2 regions of the Paenibacillus sp. LRG-1 genome follow, and region 1 is predicted to be linked to the other one. Evidence: riboswitches for the same ligand, from Rfam matches in the RefSeq annotation. Region 1 holds a riboswitch; the other holds the start of a gene.
What was found. A riboswitch is a leader RNA that binds a small molecule or an ion and turns the genes downstream of it on or off. The one in region 1 is predicted to bind thiamine pyrophosphate.
Positions count from the first base shown of each region.

Region 2: linked by a shared signal. The riboswitch ahead of ACUUJN_RS14430 (thiamine phosphate synthase) and the one ahead of ACUUJN_RS04675 (ECF transporter S component) in region 1 are both predicted to bind thiamine pyrophosphate.

Region 1 covers NZ_CM170126.1:1,036,168-1,039,987, reverse strand. Annotated here, with positions in the region: gene ACUUJN_RS04685 (energy-coupling factor transporter transmembrane component T family protein) at 1-179, opposite strand, end outside; gene ACUUJN_RS04680 (ABC transporter ATP-binding protein) at 154-1,617, opposite strand; gene ACUUJN_RS04675 (ECF transporter S component) at 1,617-2,213, opposite strand; TPP riboswitch at 2,463-2,572, opposite strand; gene ACUUJN_RS04670 (TatD family hydrolase) at 2,617-3,414, opposite strand; gene ACUUJN_RS04665 (polynucleotide kinase-phosphatase) at 3,435-3,820, opposite strand, start outside.
Region 2 covers NZ_CM170126.1:3,305,309-3,309,128, reverse strand. Annotated here, with positions in the region: gene ACUUJN_RS14435 (ABC-F family ATP-binding cassette domain-containing protein) at 1-951, shown strand, start outside; TPP riboswitch at 1,045-1,153, shown strand; gene ACUUJN_RS14430 (thiamine phosphate synthase) at 1,418-2,011, shown strand; gene thiO (glycine oxidase ThiO) at 2,076-3,224, shown strand; gene thiS (sulfur carrier protein ThiS) at 3,221-3,424, shown strand; gene ACUUJN_RS14415 (thiazole synthase) at 3,427-3,820, shown strand, end outside.

The sequences.
Region 1 (3,820 bases):
CGCTTCCATGGATGGCCTGACCAGACAAGCAGCAGCAGCATAGCACACGCAACATTAAACATGACATTCGGATCATGGATGACTATAACGACCACAAACAGTATGGAAAACATAACAAGCTTTAGGCCCGGATTCACGCGATGCAGCCATGTTTTATGATGGGGAAAGGATAGGTTCATACTGGAGTTCCCCTTTCTGAATCCGCCATATATTGGTACAATATCGACGGACAATTTCCGGGTCATGCGTGACCATCACAATGGCCGTGCCTGCCGCTCTCAGCTGCTCCAACATATCCAGCATGACAAAGGTATTACGCGCATCCTGCCCAAAAGTCGGTTCATCCAGCAGCAGCACTTCCGGCTCACGGATCATAGCCGTAGCAATACTCAACCGCCTTTTTTGGCCCAATGAAAGCTGATACGGATGACGCTCGTCCAGCCGCTCCAGTCCGAACTGTACGAGCATCCGATCGACCCGTTCCCGGCACTGTTCAACGGTGAACAAGCTCTTGGGTAACGAATACTCTAGTTCCTTTCGTACGGTGTGTGCTACGAATTGCAGCTCGGGATTTTGAAACGCGAACCCGATACGCTCTGCCAGTTGTTCCGTACTGCCTGCCTCAATTCCGCGCACGCTATAACGTCCCTGTGTGCGAAGTAAGCGCATCATGGAGAGCAGCAGTGAGCTTTTGCCAGCCCCGTTTTCACCGACCACGCCAATCCAGTCGCCAGGCTTCACCTGCGCATGCTCCACATAAATCACTGAACTTAAACCGCGGAGGCCACTAAAATGTTCCAGCTCCAGCAAATCAATCCCTGTACCATTCCCCGTACCATTCTGCTGTGTCACTGATTCACTCCAACGCGGCGAAGACGATTCACTCCATACTCCCGGGTACCACACGCCATACTCGGACAATGCCTGCCGCTGCCCATGAAATACTTCTTCCGCCCTTCCATCCGCAACGATCTCCCCTTGAGCAGAAAGCACCACAATCCGGTCCACATCATGGACAATTTCATTAATTTTATGCTCCACGATCACCAGTGTCTGGTCTACCGAAATGTTTCGAATGGTATCCCACACCTGTGTAGTGCCTTCCTCGTCCAACAAAGCCGTGGGCTCATCCAGAAAAAGCACTTCTGGCTCCATAGCCAGCACAGACGCAATCGCCAGCCGCTGTTTCATTCCCTGTGACATGCTGCCAATGGGCATGTGTATATCATCCGTTGATAGACCAACCTGTATCAGCAGCTCGCGAATACGGGATCGCATCTGCTCACGAGGAACCTGATTATTTTCCAACACAAAAGCCAGTTCCTCGTCTGCATATGACATACAAAACTGCGTATCAGGATCTTGAAATACAATACCTGAGACACTTGGGATTACAGCAGCATCGCATTTCATAGGCACTTCTATCGTGCGTGGAATCAGACCGCTTAACACTTGGAGCAGCGTTGATTTACCGCATCCACTCGGTCCCAGCAACAGCAGCTTTTCCCCCTTGCGGACAGACAAAGACATATTGTGAAAAAGCAGCTCCTGCTCACCGGGGAATTTCAACCGAAGACGGGTGATCGAAGCCACCACATCTTCGGTTGCCTGGCTCATCAATCCAGCCCCTTATAATCTTGTTCCGTTGCGGGTCTCAAACTTCGCGTGACTCCGGTTACCTCCAATGCCCTAGCCAGATAGAACGCGAATACCCCGGCAATCACAATGCTGCCAATCATGCGAAAACCGATATACAAAACATAGTTCCAGGTCGAAAGCTGATCAATATACCCGTAGCTGAAGTCTAAAATCAGAGAAGCGACAGCCGCCCCGGCCGCAGCTAGCGAAGCAACCCACAGGTTTGCGTTCCGATACAGAAAAGCCGCAAAAAATAGCTCCGCTCCCAAGCCTTGCAGCAGGCCATAGTACAAAGTGGACATCCCCCATTCGCTTCCCAAAAAAGCACTGACCGTTGCCGCTGCCACCTCTGCCAAAATTGCAACACCCGGCTTGCGAATGATGAGATAAGCAAACGTGCCTGCCATAAACCACATGCCATACATCAGTTGCTCGGCGTGTAAACCGAATGGTTTCATCAAATCATAGGCAGGTCCCCATATTTTGTAGACTAACCCGAACACAACAGCGATCACAATCGTGACCAAAATATCAGTCAGCTTCAACCCTTTGGACGCTCTTACAGCAGTATTCATTATTGCGTGCTCCCCTTATCCTTATAATTGGCCTCTTGGCCATAAAAAAAAGCTTGTCTGGAGCTGAATCTCCAGGCAAGCTTTATGCGCAGTAAAAGGTGAAGCACCATACAAAACATCATTCGTCGATATGCCTTATATAACCAGTAGTCTAAGCTACTACACTGATACCAAGCCAAAGTCAGGGTCAAGGTAAAATGCTAGGACATACATTGTATCTATCGACAACCGCGAAACAAGCGGCATTCCTGTATAGTGTTCTTGGTTTCTCTACGCTGGCATTACCCAGATCAGATTTCACGGTCAGTGGCAAGGGCCACCCTCTCAGCCTGACTTTCTCAAGCTCCCGACAATGCTTTTTTAATTCACTATAATATATACCACATCTATGGCTTTGACAATCCTATAATCCGAAGAAACGTTTGGCTGTCTCCGTCGTGGCGATTTCGATCTCCATCATGCTTCGGCCTGTACATTCGGCAACCGTAGCAGCAATGTGAGCGAGATACATGGGCTCATTACGCCCTTCTTTAGGCTTCACGGGCAAATTACGCGGGGTCAAAAATGGTGCATCCGTTTCAATCATCAGACGGTCCAAGGGAATATCTCTGACCAGTTCACGCAGATGTTTGCCACGCCGTTCGTCGCAAATCCAGCCGGTGATCCCGATATACAGTCCCATCTCTACATACGTATGCAATTCTTGTTCCGTGCCTGTAAAACAATGCACCACTGCTTTATCGACAAGCCCTTGATACTCCCGCAGCATAGCAACAAAATCCTCATGTGCATCTCGTTCATGAAGAAATAACGGCATATTAAGCTCACCCGCCAGTTGGATTTGCTCCTCAAACCATCGGCGCTGCACATCACGCGGCGAAAAATCACGGTTATAGTCCAATCCGCATTCCCCTATGGATACGACCTGCGGCTGACTCGCCAGCTGGCGGAGCTGCTGGATCGTATCTGCGCTGCAGTCTTTGGCATCATGGGGATGCACGCCAGCTGTCGCATACAGCTTGCCCGGATAACGTGCTGCATACTGAGAAGCCTCTCGACTGCTACGGACACTGGTCCCGGTAATAATCAGGGGTGAAATCCCTACAGCTGCGGCTCTCTCTACCACCTGTTCCCGATCCGCATGAAACGAACGGTGCATCAAGTTCACGCCAATATCAATTAACGGTGTACCCCTTTCCATCTCAATCCCTCCTTCGCAAACTACAATCTCGGATCAATCGGCTCCGATTCCAGAGATAGCGCGGCAAGGACGCATTCATGAATACGATCTACCGTATCCTTGCGGACAAAACGTTCCACGCCTTCCATACCAAGCGCTCCTTCCATCAGGGCATGACGCTCCTTTTTGTTCGTTCGACGCTGCTTCAGACGCTTTAAATTCTCAGGGGCAAGATAATCCATACCGTAAATGATGTGCAAATACTTCCGGCCTCTCACCTTGATTGCAGGCTGAATCATCTTGTCCCGATTTTTCATCAAAAAGCGTTCCGGCTTGATCACAATCCCCTCATGACCATCCTCTGTCATCTCGTTCCACCAGCGAATGACCTCTTCCTCGCTTGCTTCGTCCGTGATAACGCGATACT
Region 2 (3,820 bases), 2.3 Mb from region 1:
ACGCGCTATTTGAAGGATTATCCCTATGCTTTTATTCTTATTTCACATGATACTGAGTTTATGAACCAGGTCGTTAATGTTATTTACCATCTTGAATTTGCCAAGATGACCCGTTATTCAGCTAACTATGAAAAGTTTCTTGAAATGGCGGATCTGAACAAAGCTCAGCATATTGATGCTTATGAGAAGCAACAGGACTTTATTAAGAAACAGGAAGATTTTATTCAGCGTAATAAAGCGCGTGCCTCTACATCAGGCCGAGCAAAGAGCCGTGAAAAGCAACTTGATCGGATCGAACGTATAGATAAGCCTGAAGAAGCTGCGAAGCCAACCTTTCAATTCAAAGAAGCACGTGCAAGCGGAAAGACGGTATTTGAGGGTATTGATTTTGAGATTGGTTATACGCATGCCCTTTTGCCTAAAATGTCCATGACGATTGAACGTGGCGAAAAGATTGCTATTGTTGGCTACAACGGTGTCGGTAAATCGACATTGCTCAAAACCATATTGGGAAAAATACCGCCAATCAGTGGAAAAACCTATCAAGGTGATTTTTTGCAGCCCGCTTATTTTGAGCAGGAAGTAAAGGCGGAGAAAATTACACCGATTGACGATGTGTGGAATGAATTCCCACATTTGAACCAGCATGAGGTACGAGCGCATTTGGCGCGTTGCGGTTTAAAGAATGAGCATATCACGCGTCCGCTATCTGCGCTCAGTGGTGGAGAACAGGCTAAAGTCCGTCTTTGCAAACTGTTAATGCGTGAAAGCAACTGGGTACTGTTCGATGAGCCTACCAACCACTTGGATGTTAAAGCTAAGGATGAGCTGAAACGTGCCTTGAAGGAATACAAAGGGACCGTATTGCTTGTATCTCACGAACCGGACTTTTACGAGGATTGGGTAACCAAAACGTGGAATGTGGAAGAGTGGTCAAGTAAAGTTAACTAACATCAACTAAATCCAATTCTGCATATTTCACACGAAGTGGGGTTTGCAGAATTAGGAAAATATGCTAAGCTATCTTTAGCTTATACAATAAAATAGTCACACTAGGGGAGCCGCCCATGCGGCTGAGACGGAATAAATGGATTTCGGACCCTTTGCACCTGATCTGGGTTATGCCAGCGTAGGGAAGTGAGCGCCGTACAAACAAGGCAACACCATCTTATTTTTGTTTGTGCGTGGGACGATACACGTATACGGATATCATTGTCCGTTCGATTATTGGACGTTCGTTAAACCACTTCCTTGGGGAAGTGGTTTTTTTGCGTTTCGTTCACTTTAAGTTGTTCGAGCTTCCGTAGACGATTCACATACAATCCCCTTTCATTACTGCTGGTAGACGTGGCTGACTAAGCTTAGATCCATTAGTCCAATGTGAGGTGAAGACAAAATCGAATTACACGCAATTTCGATGGAAAAGGGCACTTTTGCACAAGCAGCCCAAGTGGCTGCTGTGATTTGTCCGTATGTTCATTATGTACACGCACGTTTAAAACAGAATGGTGCCTCTGCATTGCTATCTTTGACTCGCAGCATGGTGGAGCAGGGAGTTCCTTTGCAACAAATTGTAGTAAATGATCGTGTGGATGTAGCTTTACTTACTTTGGTTGGAGCCGTCCAGCTACCAGCTAATGGATTACCTGTAGCGGATGTGAAAAGCCTACTTCCAAAGGGTACACGCTGTGGAGTATCTGTGCATTCCTTGAAGGAGGCGCAGACTGCCGAGCGGGTAGGAGCGGACTATGTACTTTATGGTCACATATATGAGACCCATTGTAAGCCCGGTATTGTACCACGGGGTTTAGCTCAGCTTGAACATATTTGCAGGCTGTCGAACATTCCGGTGATCGCGCTGGGCGGCATACAACCGCACCATATCCCGGAGCTTTATAGGGCCGGAGCAAGCGGAATTGCGGTGATGTCTGGTATATGGGAGGCTGAGTCGCCCGTTGCAGCTGCGCTGGAATATAGGCGAATGGCAGATCTTGTAGTTCACAACCTGTAGCGAGAAAACGAGAGTAGAGGCAAGCTGAAAGCAGAATGGTTTATGGAGAGGAGACACGGAACAAATGCCAAAGATACACACAGAGGCAAGAGCGATAGGACACGCTGAATGCTTGGTCATAGGTGGAGGTGTCATCGGCAGTTCCATTGCTTACCATGTGGCCAAGGAGGGAAGAAGTACGATCATGCTGGAACGATTGATCCCGGGTGAGGGAGCCTCAGGAGCAGCGGTTGGAATGCTGGCAGCGGAAAGTGAAGAGTTCACCGACTCTGAGCTGGCACGGTTTGCTCGCATAAGTCGAGACGCATTCCCTGAGCTTGTCTGTGATCTGGAGCGTTTGTCAGGTATTTCGGTGGAATTCCGTACAGAAGGATTTGTGACTCCTTTCCGTACGGAAACTGAAGGCCAAAAACGCTGGAAAGCTGCTAAAACGCGAGAGGATGATTGTCCTATCTGGTGGGATGCGAAGGAATTGGCCCGACGAATTCCAGGTTTGGATGAACAAGCGATCGGGGCAATATATCGTTCAAAAGAGACACAAGTGGCTCCTGTCCAGCTTTGCCGTGCTTATGCAGGTGCTGCTGCGGTGCTGGGGGCAACGGTATGGTCTGGTACACAGGCAGAGCAACTGGTCATACAGAATGGTCGAGTTTGCGGTGTTCGAACAGATAGTGGCTTTTTTTCCTGCGATCAGGTCATTATTGCCGGAGGCTTGGATAGCATGAAATTGCTAGCGCAGGTTGGATTTGAATATCCACTTTATCCGGTCAAGGGCGAAGCGGTAGCGGTCTCCTTGAAGGATCACCCGTTAGAATACACCATTTATGCTGATGATATTTACCTCGTGCCTAAACAGAATAACGAGCTTTGGATTGGGGCAACGAGCCTTCCGCATCAATATGACGAAGAGGTGACCGTAGGAGGCTTGGAGGGGTTGCTGGCACGTGCCTCTGCTTGGCTGCCGCGCGTCCGTGAAGCTTCTTTTATACGCACTTGGGCGGGCTTACGTCCGCAGGCCGCATCAGGTCATCCTTTTATAGGCACTGTCCCTGGGGTCGAGGGCGTATATGCTGCCGTCGGGCATTATCGCAACGGTGTCCTGCTGAGTGATGCTACCGGGCGTGCGCTGGCAGCTATGCTTAATGGGGCTGGTGCAGCTGAACTTGGGATAAGTAGATTTTCTTCTGAGCTCCTCAAGGAGGAAAGCTTATGAAGCTGACGATTAACGGCCAGAGCCTGACCTTTTCTAATCGAATCACTCATGTGGATCAATTGCTACATGAGCTTGATGTAAAGGTGAAAACTGTAGTGGTAGAGCTGAATCGGCGTATATTGACCCGTGAAGATCATGATGAAGCAGTACTGAAGGATGGAGATTGCCTAGAGATTGTACATTTTGTGGGAGGCGGTTGATCATGTTAACCATTGGAAAAGCATCTTTTACCTCAAGGTTGTTGTTGGGAACAGGAAAATTCTCTGATCTAGATATCCAATCCCAAGCCGTAGAGGCTGCTGAGACGGAAATATTGACGTTTGCTGTACGGAGATTGAACTTGGAGGAACGGGATAAGCAGCATTTTCTCGATATGCTGGATTTGAGCCGGTATACACTTCTTCCCAACACAGCAGGGGCTACAACAGCAGAGGAGGCCATTCGTATTGCCCAATTGGCAAAAGCCTCCGGCTTGTGCGATATGATTAAGGTGGAAGTCATTGGGGATAGCAAGACACTGCTGCCTGACCCTTTTGAAACGTTGAAGGCTAGTGAAAAGCTGTTAGAAGAAGGCTTTATCGTGCTGCCCTACATAT